2 regions of the Ningiella algicola genome follow, and region 2 is predicted to be linked to the other one. Evidence: predicted binding sites of a transcription regulator. Region 2 holds the regulator's gene; the other holds the start of a gene.
The links. The regulator sigma-54, encoded in region 2, starts transcription at its own class of promoters, with help from an activator protein. The targets are predictions, from matches to a motif close to GTTGGCACGNNNNTNGNNT.
Positions count from the first base shown of each region.

Region 1 (7,941 bases), 2.3 Mb from region 2:
AATCGTGGTTTTAATGCCCACATTGATTTTGCTTAAGCTTTTATGAATATCATTTATCAGCTTGTTCGCCGTGCTTGCTTCTTTAATCACGTCTCGCATCACAAAACGAATCATCACAAGACAGCACTCAAGCAATTCTCGATGCGCTAGACCCGACTGCAGCTTTTCCCGAAGTTCGGCGATGGTTTTATTCTCTGATTCACTGGCATGGTATGGGGAAATAAGCTCTTGCAGTTCCTGGATAATTTCTTGGTGGAGCTTTTCTTGATCCTTTGAATCTTGCTGTGAGCGCGTTACCACATTATTTGAAAGCGCTTGCTTGAAAAGACTAAGCGCTTTTTCAAACTGCGCGATAGGAGAGGTCACGTTGCTACTTTCTGGTGCGAGACTTTGAATAAAGTGTTTAATTTGAGATTTTGTGTCTGCGTCAACTGCATCAAGGTCGTTTATTTTCCTCAGTGAGTCTTGCAGTTGAGATAGAGTAGCAAGATTATGTTGTCGCATGTACTTGCTTTGTTTCTTCATTTCACTATTAATTGTTGCCGACAATTCCGCCGCTCGCTCATAATCTGGTTTGCCGGCGAGTAACGTTTTGATCGATTTAAGTTCTTTATCTATGGCTGGGTTTGCGCCGTTGAAAAAATCGACCATGCTATTTATAAAAATAGCCAACTTATCAAGGTGTTGACGAGCAATCATTAGTTGTTGTTTTGGCGTAGCTGAACTCATTTACGTTTGTCTCGCAAGGAAAGAAGTCGGTTAAAGTCTATAATTCTATTGACGTGCTAGCCTTATATCGGCATATGGCGCTTCAAAATTACTTCTAAATGGATTTATATCTAATCCGCCCCGTCTTGTGTATCTAGCGTAAACAGTTAATGACTTGGGTTGGCAATGGTGAAGGATATCGGAAAATATGCGTTCCACACACTGCTCGTGAAATTCGTTGTGCTGTCTAAATGAAATGAGATACTTCAAAAGCGCAGTATGATCAATTTGTGGCCCTATATATTTAACTAACACGCTGCCCCAATCCGGCTGATTAGTAATTAGGCAGTTTGATTTTAGCAAATGACTGACCAATGTCTCGCTAACATCTTGCTCTTTGATATGAGACGTGGATTGTGGACTTTCGCTTGCACGCAATATGGAAGGAGATATTTCATAGTCTTCCATGCTTATGTCGAGGGTATCTAAAAGTGTACCGTCAAGCGTGCCCATCTGAATGTTGCTGAACTTATCAAACGGAATGAGTTCAACACGTACGGGGTCGCCAGCGCACTGACTCAAGTCATTCGATAGTCGTTTTTTCACCTCATCAATCGACGACAAACGGGTTTGATTAAAACTATTCAGGTATAGCTTGAACGATTTTGATTCTATCAAGAAGGGTGATTGGATTGGCACGTAACATCGCATAATTGCAATCTGTGGTTTGCCTTTAAGGTTTAGCCAAGAAAGCTCGTATCCGTTCCAGATATCAATACCGTCAAAGGGCAAGGTCTTTGGAAGATTGATATTGTCTCGGCTAAGCGAACGCTTCACGCCCTGCAATAGCTCAGGAGCGTAATGTTCTTTATATTCGACCGTCTTTCCTAAAGATAAATTTTCCATACTGAGGTTGCTTTTATTACCATGTTATGTGTTGAACTGACTATAGATAATACGCATATGTCTTTGCATCAGTCCAACTGCGTTTCACTTTATGGACAAATGATGGTGCAAATGCCAGCGCGTGCTAAGCTAAAGCGTATTTTTTACTTGGTCGTTATGACGCGAACCCATACTCTACTGAGCTGAGCAAACACATGAATGACTTAAGCGCGACTTTTACGCAGTTTGTAATGGACTACATCGAGCAATCCACGAGTGAAAACAAAGGTTTGATAACAGAATATGATTCGCAGTGGCTTTCTCCATGTTTACAAAACCTGTCTACAGGGCAAAACAACGGAGATGAAGTGAATTGGTTGCCGCACAAACGCAATGACAGCGCCAATTTAAACAATATCGCGGATGCACTGGAGATGGATATACCCCAAAGCCTTAGCGACTATTTCTGTACATACTACAGTTTGGACTTTAATGCCGAACATCCAAGAGGCAAGATTGCTTTGCTTCAAGCTTTCAATCAAGCAGATTTTGAGCGTTTACAAAAAAACCTTATCGCACATGTGCTCATGAAGCGACGATTGAAACAAACAGAAACCCTGTTTTTCGCAGTCACCGATGAAGACGACTTTATTATTTCAGTGGAGCCGAACAGCGAAAATGTAGTGCTTGAGCAGGTTGGTAAGCCTAAGCTCGAAATTATTAGTGACAACCTAGTGACATTTATTGGCGAGTTAAAGCCGCTACCTCAGCTTGTAATGCTTTAACTGTCGCCTGCAATGCTTTAACTTGTGATTCTAGCCTTTCTACTTTGAGACTTAAGCTAGCTTCACCTTTGTCAGCGATGTTTTCTGCTTCGTCTGTGACACGCCTATTTTTTTCGCGCTCCAAGTTCTCGTTTGCGTCAACAGCTCCCCCTTTGTGAGCAGAGGCTTGCCACGCGCGCAAGCCTGAAATAATGCTTGGTAATGGCAGAGGTTCAAGCAGTCTCGACTTAATCAGCGCCGTGGTGGGTGTTAAGCCTTTTGAATATAGGGCTTGGCAAATTTGTATAATCGTCTCGGATGCGCTTTGGGACATGGTTTACAAAATTAAATATCCTCACAATAATAACGATCATAGTAGCTTAAAAGAGTGGCTAATTTCCCTAATAAATAGCCTGTTTCTTCATTTAATTGCAACACGATATTTGGCACACCAACGAAATTTTGTGTAACTAACTGTATTATATAGGATTTGTTTCTTTGGCACGGCATGTGTAAGTGAGTTCCTAAGCCTGTAGTGCCGTAGAGTTTGACTATTAGCTTGATTCCCTAGGCAGACATCGCATTTGAAAGCCGCTGTGAACCCGTCCTTGGGCGCTCAGCGAAATCGTCCATGATTTCGATGCTTTCAAATGCGATGTCTGCCTAGGGAATCAAGCTAATAGTCACAAGCGGATTCAGGTTAATAAGCCCTAATACGGCCAAAACAGCTCTATAAAACTAACAAAACTCTGGGAGAGTAAAATGAATAAAACGAAAAATTTCGCGATGTCAGCTATCGTGATCGCTACTGCTTTTTCACTAAGCGCATGTGTCATTTCGATTGATGATGATGGCTTTGATTCGGACTTCGCAGGCCACCATTATTCAAGTTGGCAAAAAGAGCAAAAGGCGAATCGTGAACATGTGTCTAACCTTAGCCTAGGTGCATCCAAGCAAAGTATCACTGATAAAATGGGACCCGCAGCGTTTAACGAAGCATTAAAGCAAGGCGATAAAGAATATCAATTACTCTGGTATAGAACGCAGCATCGGGAAAACGATGGTATCACCACTAAAGATGAATGCACGCCGCTTGTATTTATGAACAATGAGCTGATTGGCTGGGGTGAAACCGCGCTTAGCCACCTCTAAGTAACATTATAGTTAGCTCCTTTGGAGCAAACTATACAAAAAAGCTATTACGTCCTCGGGAATCATGGCGCGCAGTAATTTTTTGTAAAAAAGATGTTACAAAATTTACTGCGTACATTACACTTAAGACTTATCGCTATGTTCACAGCGACTTGACTTAAGTTTTGGAGATATCGCATGACCGTATCAGCTTACAAACCGGATTTGGCAGCCGTCACACCTGCATATCTTGGTGCAGATGATTTAAAAGTAGCTGCGTCAATATTATATAACGCTTACTTTGACGATCCGCTTTTTGTTGATATTTTCCAAGCTGAGCGAGAGGGTTACGAAGCAAGACTGCGAAGCGCTATCCGAGAGGAAATCAATACGTTTTGGGAGTCTGAACAACCCCTAATTGGATTGTATGATGACGGTCGCTTGTTAGCGGTTTCTTGTATGATAGGCCCCGATGCTTCTTTTGGTGCAGGTCGTTTTTGGCACTGGCGACTAAAGATGCTTTTGACTGCTGGGTACCTGGGCACTAAACAAATGATCGCAAAAGAAGAAAAGGTCAGAGATAAAATCCCTGCTCAAAACTACTACATGCTCTCCCTCATAGGCGTGCATCCGGATCATCAAGATATTGGCCTGGGGCATGTTCTAATGAGCGCAATGTTATCTTTACTAGATGAAGATATGCAATCTGAAGGGATTGGTGTATTAGTCACACTGCCGAAGTGTTTATCCTTTTTTAAAGACGCGCAATTCAAGCATGTGGACGATATTGAAGTGGGTAATATCACTGGTAAAGTGATGTTTCGACCGACATCGGTTTAAATTTCATACAGTGAAGCTCAACAGCACCTTAGATGCTTTAGAAATGAGCTTCTTATTTGTCATAGCACTACGTAAGATATCTCCTACCTGTTCGTCGGTATTCGTGCTTTTGTTAGTCCACCAATTGCTTATGCCTTAGAATAAAAATTAACAAAATCATAATCTTAATTCTTTTCTTCCCATCAGCACGTATGTCTTACATCGATTTATATTAAATTTATTTTACTTTTCGTAATCTGTCTTCGATATGATTATCACGTCTTCAGGGAAAGCAAGAAGCGACGAAGACAAGAGTTTCAGGATGTAAACTCACATGGACGAAACAGATGCAGGATGTGTCGCGAGCGGAAAGGGAAAACGCTGGTAAAGGAAAGGAAAAGGGATCGGCATATGGATATGTTGCCTGCTTAGGAAGAGTGGGATGAAAATGGAAAGGGGTGTAAAGGATTTTATCGGGATGATGTTTTAGCAATGGAACGCCGAGAAGGATGCTCAAAATTTCACAGAAAAGCAGGCTTATGGCCTGCTTTTTTGTGCCTGTCTATTATCCAGAGCCCAGGTTAATTAGCGTCGGGGGCTAGGCGGTAAACGGGTAATTCAACTTTCATTACTTTACGTCCATGTGTGGTGATACTGCCAGTGTAATTGGTTTCACCATCGCTGCTGAATTCTAATTGGTAGATAATATGCCAGTCAGGCTTACCTCTTTTTACGCTCATACGCGTTTTAACCCTAGCGAGTGAAATATATTGCAATCCTTCCTTCTGGCAATAGCGCTGTGCGAAGCTTATCGTTGATTCAGCAATTCCTCGCAATCTCCAAAACTGCAGACCGATCATTAACAGACATAAAAGAATAATCAGACTATACATATCCATATTGTTACGCCTTAATTGTGAGCGTTTTTTGGAGCTGACTCAGCTTCAGAAAGAAGATGCGTCACGGCAAGTTGCAGTGCGTCTTTGCCAAGAGGCTGGCGTATCATCGCAAGCAAAAACGTACGAAGCGAAGGCAACCTGACTAAATCAGCGAATACACCTTTGAATAATGCGTAGCTCGAGTCTGCATTTGCGAGTTGCTCCAAATAGCTTGCTAAAAGCGAATCTGCCAAATCATCAGTCTTTCCATTGGGAATCAGTCGCTGCCAATGACGTCCAGCGATAACAATTAGCGTTTCGGTATCTAAGTTCTTTTCTAAAATGAGCGCTTCGATGTGCTTGTCAACCGTAACGGTATTGGTGCTCGCTAGTGCGCGCAGAACCATTGGTGCAAGTGAGGTTTCACACCTTGTATGATATGCAAGCAAGCTGTCGCTGACCCTCGGGGGAAGCGGTATCCCTTCGAATGTACTGCATAAACAAATGGCCACGGGTGTGGGCAAAATGTCAAAATTTTGCGCTAAAGCATTCGCAATCTCTGGCGCGTTTATGTTGACAGCCAAGTCGGACATATCTTGTACCGACAGGTCATTCCAAGACTGCACGCTTGGCGCACTTATATAATGCTTTGCTTTGGAGAATCCCTCCCTTTCAGGCAGTTTCAACTGTTTCCGAATACTCGCGTTGCAATCCGCTAGCTGCTGCTGACTTGGCGCAAAAACGAAAGGGTTCTCTGGAAGCTGGGCTTGCTTTTCATCTGCACGCTGCATATCTTGACCAAGTGCCTCCACAACAATGTGCAAGAATTGATCGCGGGCGGCTTGCATGATTAGACCTCGCTCATCAATGGGTAACTTAATAAACCAGATATAGTGCTCTTGCTCATTATTTTTATTGCGGATTTGTTTATTCCAAAAGACTATACATAACCAAGCGTGAGCCTGTCGCGGAGTCGGAAAGGGCTCATTATTTAATTCGTAATCGAAGAACTCTTGATTGCTAACTAATCTGCGAGCTCGGCTAATGTCATAGATAATATATTCGGTGCCAGCCTGCATTAAAAACTCGCTTAATGTGCCAAAGGATTTTGTCGTGCTCATGAATGGGATGCGATCCTAGTTGTTGATGTGTGATGTGAGCAGAAACTTGAACACATAAGCGCTAACATTGCTGATTGCTTTTCGTGTAGACTCATCTTGTATTCTATCAATTGTGGCAAACATGTATATATTCAATGTCTACTCAACATGATTTACACATCGTTTTTCAGGATGAGCACATTGTGGTTGTCCACAAGCCTTCTGGATTGTTAGTTCACCGCAGTTTAATAGACAAGCGTGAAACCCAATTTTTGGTGCAGCAATTGCGTGATCAAATTGGATGCTATGTTTACTCTGTTCATCGTTTAGATAAACCCACATCAGGCCTTATCGTTTTTGCTTTATCTTCGGCAGTAGCTAAGCTATTAAGTTTTGCATTTGAACAAGGGGAAGTCAGTAAATGTTATCACGCTATCGTTCGTGGATATCTGCATGATGCACAGGTACTGGACTATCCTTTGGTAGAAGACTTGGACAAAATGACAGACAAGCTCAGTAAAGCTAATCCAGCGAAACAAGCCATCACCAGTATAAAGCCGGTGGAACATTTTGAATTGCCCTTTCCTGTATCTCGTTATAAGACCAGTCGTTTTACATGGGTTGAGCTCAAACCACGCACAGGTCGAAAGCATCAGCTTCGAAGACATATGGCGCATCTTCGACATCCAATTATCGGTGACACTACTCATGGTGATGGTAGGCAAAACCGCTACGCGAGAGAACATTTAAGTTTGAACCGTCTTGCGCTTGTTGCAACGAGTCTAAGCTTTAAACATCCGCTAAGCCATGAGCCTTTGACCTTATCTACTGAATTAGATGAGGATGTTAAGCAGGCACTATTCATATTAAACGCACGCAATATTAGCGCGGGTTAAGGCTTGAATTAATCGAAAAAAGCCAAACATCCGTAAGCACACCTCAAAGTGTCATACAAATTGAAAATGGTAGACAAATAGAAATCGTTAAAGGAAGTTAAGATGCGCAGTGTCAGTATTTTTGCAGGTTCAGTTTACGGTAATGCCCAACACGTTGCCGAAGAGGTTCAAACTATGCTTGAGGCCGAGGGCGCCTCATGTGAGGTGTTTACTGACCCATCTGTCGATGATTTTAAAGAGGCCGAATCGGTGCTTGTGATCACCTCAACCACTGGACAAGGCGACATTCCACCTAACTTGGAATTTTTCCACTCAGAGCTTCGCGATACTTTTCCTCTGATGGACGGAAAACCCTTTGCAGTGGTCGCGTTGGGCGATAGCAGCTACGGCGACTCTTATTGTGGGGGAGGCAGGCAATTTTTCGAGCTGCTTAATGAGCTTCAAGGAAAGTCAGTCAGTGAGTTATTTGAAGTTGATGCAATGGAAACGCTTGCCCCAGAAGAAGAGGTTGTGCCTTGGGTTAAAACACAGCTCTCTGAACTTACCGAGTAAGGCAAGTTACGTTTAGACGATCCAGCGTTGAGGAGGTTTATCCTGCCTGATTTACGGACCGTCTAAACGGTTTGGCAAAGGCTTGTTTAAGTGAGCCGGGTATCGTACATTTTTTGAAATGAACAGCGTCTACCATAACGTAAGTTACTTTCATCTCAGCAAGTTTTTCGATACCGCCATCGCGCTGTCTTTTAAAGCATTGAATCCC
Region 1 covers NZ_CP171821.2:1,615,749-1,623,689, reverse strand. Annotated here, with positions in the region: gene PN836_RS07130 (diguanylate cyclase) at 1-729, opposite strand, end outside; gene queF (NADPH-dependent 7-cyano-7-deazaguanine reductase QueF) at 775-1,614, opposite strand; gene syd (SecY-interacting protein) at 1,809-2,378, shown strand; gene PN836_RS07115 (hypothetical protein) at 2,335-2,691, opposite strand; gene PN836_RS07110 (DUF3192 domain-containing protein) at 3,120-3,509, shown strand; gene PN836_RS07105 (GNAT family N-acetyltransferase) at 3,687-4,328, shown strand; gene PN836_RS07100 (DUF3301 domain-containing protein) at 4,889-5,206, opposite strand; gene PN836_RS07095 (DUF3549 family protein) at 5,218-6,306, opposite strand; gene truC (tRNA pseudouridine(65) synthase TruC) at 6,441-7,181, shown strand; gene PN836_RS07085 (flavodoxin) at 7,284-7,733, shown strand; gene PN836_RS07080 (acyl-CoA thioesterase) at 7,771-7,941, opposite strand, start outside.
Region 1: a site for sigma-54 is predicted at 2,855-2,873, ahead of PN836_RS07110 (DUF3192 domain-containing protein). Genes of this name have one in related genera too.

Region 2 (7,941 bases):
CGTAAGGTCTTGGTATACCAGAGCAACAGTAACGAGAATTACGCGAGCCCCATAAGTAGGTATATTTTAGTCCTTTTCAAGGCGCGGTGCTGTATAAAAACTGTAAATAATGATCTATTTTGTTGTTATACCTTATTTGAAAACACATAATTGTGATTTCTTCACACCAAAACGTTACAATTTGCGTCAGTTTTCGCGCGGTTTTTCTATAGAAGAAGTTTGTGCTAATAAATTTAATTATTTTTGTTGTTGGACTTGTAGTCTTGAGTTGGAGTGCAGATAGATTCGTATACGGCGCATCTGCACTTGCGAAAAATATCGGCGTTTCTCCAATGATGATTGGGCTCACTATTGTTGCGATGGGAAGTTCAGCGCCTGAAATTGTGGTCGCAGCAACCGCTTCACTCTCGGGCAACAGTGATACAGCGGTAGGAAATGCGCTTGGTTCAAATATTACCAACATTGCTCTGGTATTAGGTATTACCGCCCTGATAAAGCCTTTACTGGTGTCATCCTCAACGCTAAAGCGTGAGCTACCAGTCATGCTGATCATATCCTTGCTCGCAGTCTATTTTATCGACGATAGTTTTTTATCTCGTATTGAAGGTATAGTACTCATCACCTTGTTCGTTTTAGTTATCGCAGGCATGGCGGTGCTGTCCTTCAAAGTCGATAAAGATGATCCACTCATATCTGAAACTGAAACCGAAATCCCTTCAGATGTGAGCACAGGTGTTGCCGTTTTATGGGTGATTGTGGGTTTAGTGTTATTGCCCTTAAGCGCAAATTTTTTAGTCGATTCTGCGGTAGAGATTGCTAGATATTTTGGTATTAGTGAATTGGTTATTGGGCTCACCATTATAGCAATTGGTACCAGTCTTCCTGAGTTAGCAGCCAGTATCGCTGGTGTTATGAAGGGTGAAGATGATTTAGCGCTAGGCAATATCATTGGCTCAAACATTTTTAATTTACTCGCCGTACTAGCAATGCCAGGTCTCATTAACCCTGGTATTCTTGACGAGAATGCAGCAAGTCGAGACGCACTTGTGATGCTCGGCTTGAGTGTGCTGTTATTTGTATTCTGCTTTAATATTCGTGGCACCCGAAAAATATCTCGCCTAGAGGGAGGGATATTTTTACTCATCTTTATCGCCTATCAAATCTGGCTGTTCGCATAGATATGACTTTTTTAAAATCTGCAAAAAGCACTTTTACGAATGAAATTCAGGCATTAATTGCGCTTAAAGATGCACTGGATGCTAGCTTTACTGACGCTTGCTCTACCTTACTCAAATGCGAAGGAAAAGTGGTTGTATCAGGCATGGGTAAATCTGGGCATATTGGAAACAAAATTGCCGCCACTTTAGCAAGCACAGGAACCCCCGCGTTTTTTATGCACCCAGGTGAAGCAAACCATGGGGACTTTGGGATGCTAAGCAAACATGACATTATGATTGCGATTTCAAATTCTGGCGAAACTAGCGAATTGATTGGATTGCTTCCTTCGGTCAAACGACTCGGCGTGCCAATAATCGCGATATCTAACAATGCCTCTAGCAGCTTAGCGAGGTTTTCAGACCATTTATTGTTATTAAACATTGAAAAAGAAGCTTGCTCACTGGGCCTTGCCCCAACCACCAGTACCACGGCCACTTTGGTCTTGGGCGATGCGCTCGCGCTGGCTTTGCTTGAGGCGAAAGGCTTTACCGCCGAAGATTTTGCATTTTCTCATCCAGGTGGTGCACTTGGAAGGCGACTGGTGCTCAGAGTAAGTGATATCATGGTGACAGGAAGCGAAGTACCCTATGTAGATGACACCGTTAGTCTTAGCAAGGCCTTATTGGAAATGTCGTCAAAAGGGCTGGGGATTACTGCAATCGCAAATAAAAAACAGCTCTTAGGCATTTTTACCGATGGCGACCTGCGCAGAGCATTCGACCAACAAGTGGATATTCACCAAACCATGATAAGAGAAGTAATGACGAAAGGGGGTGTCTCATTGCACCCTGACGACTTGGCCATTGATGCCCTTAACCTTATGCAAGAAAAACGCATTACCGCCATTATTGTCGTTGACAGCCAGCAAACGATTGTCGGAGCTATCAATATGCATATGTTGCTCAAAGCCGGGGTCGTGTAGATGTCTCAAGTCGACACGTTATACGGTCAAGTTTCACACTCAATATTCGACGCATGCAAACAGCTCAAATTGCTTGTTTTGGATGTAGATGGTGTTTTGTCAGATGGAATGCTCTACATGGGTAACAACCAAGAAGAACTAAAAACCTTCAACACCAAAGACGGGTATGGGGTAAAAGCATTAGTTAAGCTGGGCGTAGATGTAGCAGTGATCACAGGTCGACAATCAAATATTGTTGAGCAACGCATGACCGCACTGAACACAAAGTACATTATTCAAGGTGAAGAAAACAAGCAAGACGCCCTGGCGGCCCTGATGGAGCAAAACGGTTTGAGCGCAAATCATGTTGCCAGCATTGGAGATGACATGCCCGATATCGGCATGTTTGCACTTAGCGGTATCAAAGTCGCGGTGCAAGACGCTCATCCTTTCGTTAAAAACCAAGCTGACTATGTTACTCAACTTGCGGGCGGTAAAGGAGCGGTTCGCGAGTTTTGTGACATCGTGCTTCAAGCTAAAGGCGCGTTAGACAGTATCCACGGAGCCAGTCTTTGAACCGTATTGGCTATAGTATTGCAATCATCTTTACGGGTGTATTGTTACTCTATCTCCCTATTCTATTTGAGGAATCCTCTGAAGCCCCCGACGATGACGCAGGCTCTCCATTGGTGCCAAACTATCAAGCAGTTAATCTCAACAGTAAACTTTATGATGAGCAGGGCAATCTTGCCCACCAAGTCGCTGCCGATAAAATGGAGCACTATGAAGAATTGGGCTTCGCCGTATTTGATAACCCAGTGTATACACTCTATCTGGATAACGGTGAACCATGGCAGGTTACCGCAGCTGAAGGGACTTTATATGACAATAATCGCATTCAATTAGAAAAAGATGTGAAAATTGTGAATTTACGAACTGATGAGTATGTCCAACAAATTACCACCGAATTCATCGAAATTGATTTACAATCCAAAACATTGAGTTCCGACCAAGTTGTAAATATCAGTGGCGTCGATTACCACGTCACGAGTGTCGGAATACAAGGCGATTTAGCCAACCAACAATATGAGCTCAAAGAACATGTTCGAACACAATTTTTCCCGCGCCAATAGCTTTTTTCTAGCATGCTTTGCAGGTATCACTTGTCTGATGGGCGTTACCGCTGCAGCTTACGCGCAAACGGAAGAGTCTAACGCACAACCTCAAGTGCAGTCTCAAGAGCAAGTAGAAGAGTTATCAACAATCAGTACTGACTTCTCACTACCCGTTACTGTTGACTCAAGAGACCAAAGTATTGATGGTAAAAATAAGACGTCAATATTTATCGAAAATGTTGTGATTCGCCAGGGTAGTTTAGAACTTACCGCCGACAAAGTTGAAGTTGACGCATCACAAGGTAGTGGTCAGGAAATCATTATTGCAAGTGGCAAGCCAGCAAGCTATCGACAAAGAAAAGACGATGGTAGCTGGGTTAATGCAAGCGCTAATGAGATCATTTACAAAGTAGCTGCAAAAAGCCTTTCTCTGGATGGCGACGCGCTGATAATGCAAAATGAGGTTAGCGTGACCGGCGACTTAATCGTATTTGATATGACTAAAGAACAAATTCTGGCGTCAAGTGACGAAAATAGCCAAGAGGCCGTGAGAACAGTCATTAGCCCAGGTGCCTTTTCAACTGAAGAACTTGAGTCTAACGAAGACAGCACAGCTGACGACGATAAAAAGAAAAATGGCGATAAAGAAAAGAAAACCAATGAAGATGAGAATCCCCTGTGAGTAGCACCTTAAGCGCGCAACACTTGGCAAAATCATATAAGTCTCGGCAGGTTGTACGCGATGTCAGTATACAAGTGTCAACTGGTCAAATTGTGGGTCTGTTAGGACCAAACGGTGCGGGCAAAACGACCACCTTTTATATGATCGTTGGGCTTGTTCCGCTGGACGCTGGCTTGATTCAAATTGACCAACTCGATATTACCTTACTGCCAATGCATGAGCGTGCTCGTCACGGCATAGGTTATCTCCCTCAGGAAGCATCGATTTTCAGAAAACTCACCGTGTATGAAAATCTTATGGCCATATTGCAAACACGAAAAGAGTTGAACAAAGGCCAACAGGAGCAGCATGCAGATGAACTGCTAGATGACTTCAGTATCAATCACATAAGAAATAATTTGGGCATGAGTTTATCTGGTGGAGAGCGTCGCAGAGTCGAGATAGCGCGGGCTCTAGCGGCAAACCCCAAATTTATATTGCTTGATGAACCTTTTGCAGGTGTTGACCCAATCTCTGTTAATGATATAAAGAAGATCATATATCAGCTTAAAGAGCGTGGTATTGGCGTCTTAATCACAGACCACAACGTGAAAGAAACCTTAGACGTTTGCGAGTTAGCTTATATCGTCAGTCACGGCGAATTAATCGCATCGGGCAAGCCTGATGAGATACTAGCGAACCAAACCGTAAGAGACGTATATTTAGGCGAACAGTTTGCTCTTTAACTCGGTGCTAGACGTATACGTGAATGTGTATACGCTTGTACGTTAGTGCGAATTAACGAAAGGAAGTAGATGAAACCCTCGTTACAACTAAAGTTTAGTCAGCAGCTCACCATGACGCCGCAGCTTCAGCAGGCGATAAAACTCTTGCAGCTATCTACTTTAGATTTACAACAGGAAATCCAAGAGGCTTTAGAATCAAACCCCCTTCTTGAGATGACTGAGCAAGAGTTCTCAGATGGTGATGATTCACGAGGCGACGAATCCAAAAAAGAAAAGGCGTCAGAGTCAAATTCAGAACAAGACGCAAACTCTGCCTCTAGCGCCGAAACAGAAGTACTCTCTGGCAGTGACAATATGGATAGCCACGACGCGCTTGAAAAAGGTGATCTGCCGGATGACCTACCCCTTGATAGCTCTTGGGAGGAATATTTGGGCTCAAGCTCTGCGCCCATTAAAATGGTGGGCACTAATCCTGATGATGATTATGTGTTTCAAGGGGAAACGTCGGATAGCATTCAAGATCACCTCATGTGGCAAGTGGAACTCACGCACTTTTCAGAAATCGACCGCTCTATTGCCATCGCAATTATTGACTCGATTGATGAGTCGGGATATCTGACCACCAGCAGTGAAGATATTTTAGAAAGCATTGACAACGAAGAAGTTGAGCTTGACGAAGTCGAATGTGTACTCAAACGTGTGCAAATGTTTGATCCCCTAGGCGCAGGAGCTCGCTCTGTGCAAGAGTGTCTCAGCGTCCAGCTAGCGCAATTCGATAAAGACACGCCTTGGTTAGACGAAGCGAAAGCGATTATCAATGAATACTCCGATTTGCTAGCGAGTAAAGACTATCGCACGCTAATGCGAAAAACGAAGCTCAAAGAGGACGACCTTCGAGAGGTGATGCGCTTACTAAAAACGCTCAATCCTCGCCCAGGCAGTGCAATCTCCGCGAAGGAGCCTGAATATGTCATTCCTGACGTGAATGTATACAAAAAGAACGGTGTTTGGACGGTCGAATTAAATAACGATGCATTGCCTGCACTTTCAGTAAACGAAACCTATGCGAGCTTAGGAAAAACAACAAAAAACCCGAACGATTCTCAGTTTATTAAGTCACATTTACAAGAAGCAAAATGGTTTATCAAAAGCTTAGAGAGCCGCAACGAGACTTTACTCAAAGTCTCTCATTGTATTGTGTCACGGCAGCGAGAGTTTTTTGAAAAAGGCCCTGAGAAAATGGTGCCTATGGTGCTTAATGACGTAGCCGAAATGGTGGATATGCATGAATCAACTATTTCCCGCGTAACCACGCAAAAATATATGCATACGCCTCGCGGTATATTTGAATTAAAGTATTTCTTTTCTTCACATGTGGCAACCGAATCAGGCGAAAATTGTTCTTCTACTGCAATTAGAGCCTTAATTAAGAAGCTGGTTGCGGTAGAGCCAACAAGCAAGCCATTAAGTGATAGTAAAATTGCACAAATGCTCGCTGAACAAGGCATTCAGGTTGCTCGGCGAACCATTGCAAAATATCGGGAATCGTTAAACATTCCCCCATCCAACCAAAGAAAGAGTCTTATATAGACAGCAAAAAGAGGACCTAGCATATGCAAATTAATCTTACCGGTCATCACGTGGAAATTACCGATTCATTGCGAACTTACGTGGATACAAAATTTGAAAAGCTAGAGCGACACTTCGATCATATCAACAACGTGCACGTTATTTTGAATGTTGAAAAACTGAATCAAAAAGCAGAAGCCACTGTGCATCTCAATGGCGGAGAGGTATTCGCAAATTCTGAACACACCGATATGTACGCGGCCATCGATTCTCTTATTGATAAGCTTGACCGGCAAGTAATTAAGCACAAAGAGAAATTAAGACGACATTGAGCCTTCCTACCTATGATAATCAGCGACATTATCTCACTCGACCGAACACAGTGTTCGGTCGACTGTCATAGCAAAAAACGTATCTTTGAAGTCATCAGTGAAATTGCTGTCAAACAGAATCCCAGATTAAACCAAAGTGAAGTATTGAGCAGTTTGCTTAGCAGGGAAAAAATGGGGAGCACTGGCATCGGCAACGGCATTGCTATTCCGCATGGTCGCATCGATGGCATCAACCAGATTATGGCGATTATTGTCACCAGCGACGAACCCATAGAGTTTGACGCAATTGACAACAAACCTGTTGATATTTTCTTCGCGATATTGGTACCAAGCGAAGAAGCCGATACACACCTTAAAGCCCTATCAGGCATTGCCAGAAAACTCAGCGACAAAGATATCGTCAAAGCCATCAGAAAGGCAGAGGATAAAAAAGAAATCGTCAGTGCGCTTGCCTAGTTCACGTTGGGTCATTAAGCTTAAAGCTTTCTAAACTCTGTTTCATACGCTGTTTGTGCGTGCCCATAGGAGTAAGTTGTGAAGCTTTTAATTATTAGCGGTCGTTCCGGCTCGGGCAAATCCATTGCGCTTCGTGCACTGGAAGACTTAAGCTACTACTGTGTTGACAATATTCCCGTAAATCTGCTGCCTACCTTAACTCATGCCCTAGCTGACGAACACGAATTGGTTGCTGTGAGCATAGACGTGAGGAACATGCCAAAAGCAGAGCAGGAAATATCCGAGATTTTGGCATATCTGCCCGAATTTTGGGATATTACGATCATATTTTTAGACGCAAGTGATGACGTATTAATAAAACGATACAGCGAAACGCGCAGGCTACACCCTTTATTTAAATTGTCTAATTCGCTTACCGATGCTATCAACGCCGAACGCGAAATACTGATCCCCGTGGCAGAAAAAGCTGACTTAACCATCAATACCGATCAACTCTCTGTACATGATTTAGCAGAATTGATTCGAGAACGTGTTCTGGGCAAAAAAAGCACTGATTTAGTTATCTTGTTTGAGTCCTTTGGTTTTAAATATGGTTTACCCAAAGATGCTGACTATGTGTTTGATGTGCGCTTTTTACCAAATCCCCACTGGGACCCTGACCTACGCCCTTTAACCGGGCTCGACAGCCCTGTAGAGGTTTTTTTAGCAGGTCAACCGCTGGTGATGAAGTTCATATGGCAAGTACAAAACCTAATAACGACTTGGCTGCCTCATCTTGAAAGAAACAACCGAAGTTATGTTACCATTGCTATAGGGTGCACAGGTGGCCAGCATCGAAGTGTATTTGTTGCGCAATCACTATCTGAAACCTTCAAGGCCACACATGGTGATGTACAAGTGAAACATCGAGAACTAAAACTACATAAACCAACAGAACAAAAAA
Region 2 covers NZ_CP171821.2:3,947,299-3,955,239, reverse strand. Annotated here, with positions in the region: gene PN836_RS17175 (calcium/sodium antiporter) at 222-1,178, shown strand; gene PN836_RS17170 (KpsF/GutQ family sugar-phosphate isomerase) at 1,181-2,140, shown strand; gene kdsC (3-deoxy-manno-octulosonate-8-phosphatase KdsC) at 2,141-2,695, shown strand; gene lptC (LPS export ABC transporter periplasmic protein LptC) at 2,692-3,252, shown strand; gene lptA (lipopolysaccharide transport periplasmic protein LptA) at 3,221-3,916, shown strand; gene lptB (LPS export ABC transporter ATP-binding protein) at 3,913-4,641, shown strand; gene PN836_RS17145 (RNA polymerase factor sigma-54) at 4,711-6,231, shown strand; gene hpf (ribosome hibernation promoting factor) at 6,255-6,542, shown strand; gene ptsN (PTS IIA-like nitrogen regulatory protein PtsN) at 6,555-6,998, shown strand; gene rapZ (RNase adapter RapZ) at 7,077-7,941, shown strand, end outside.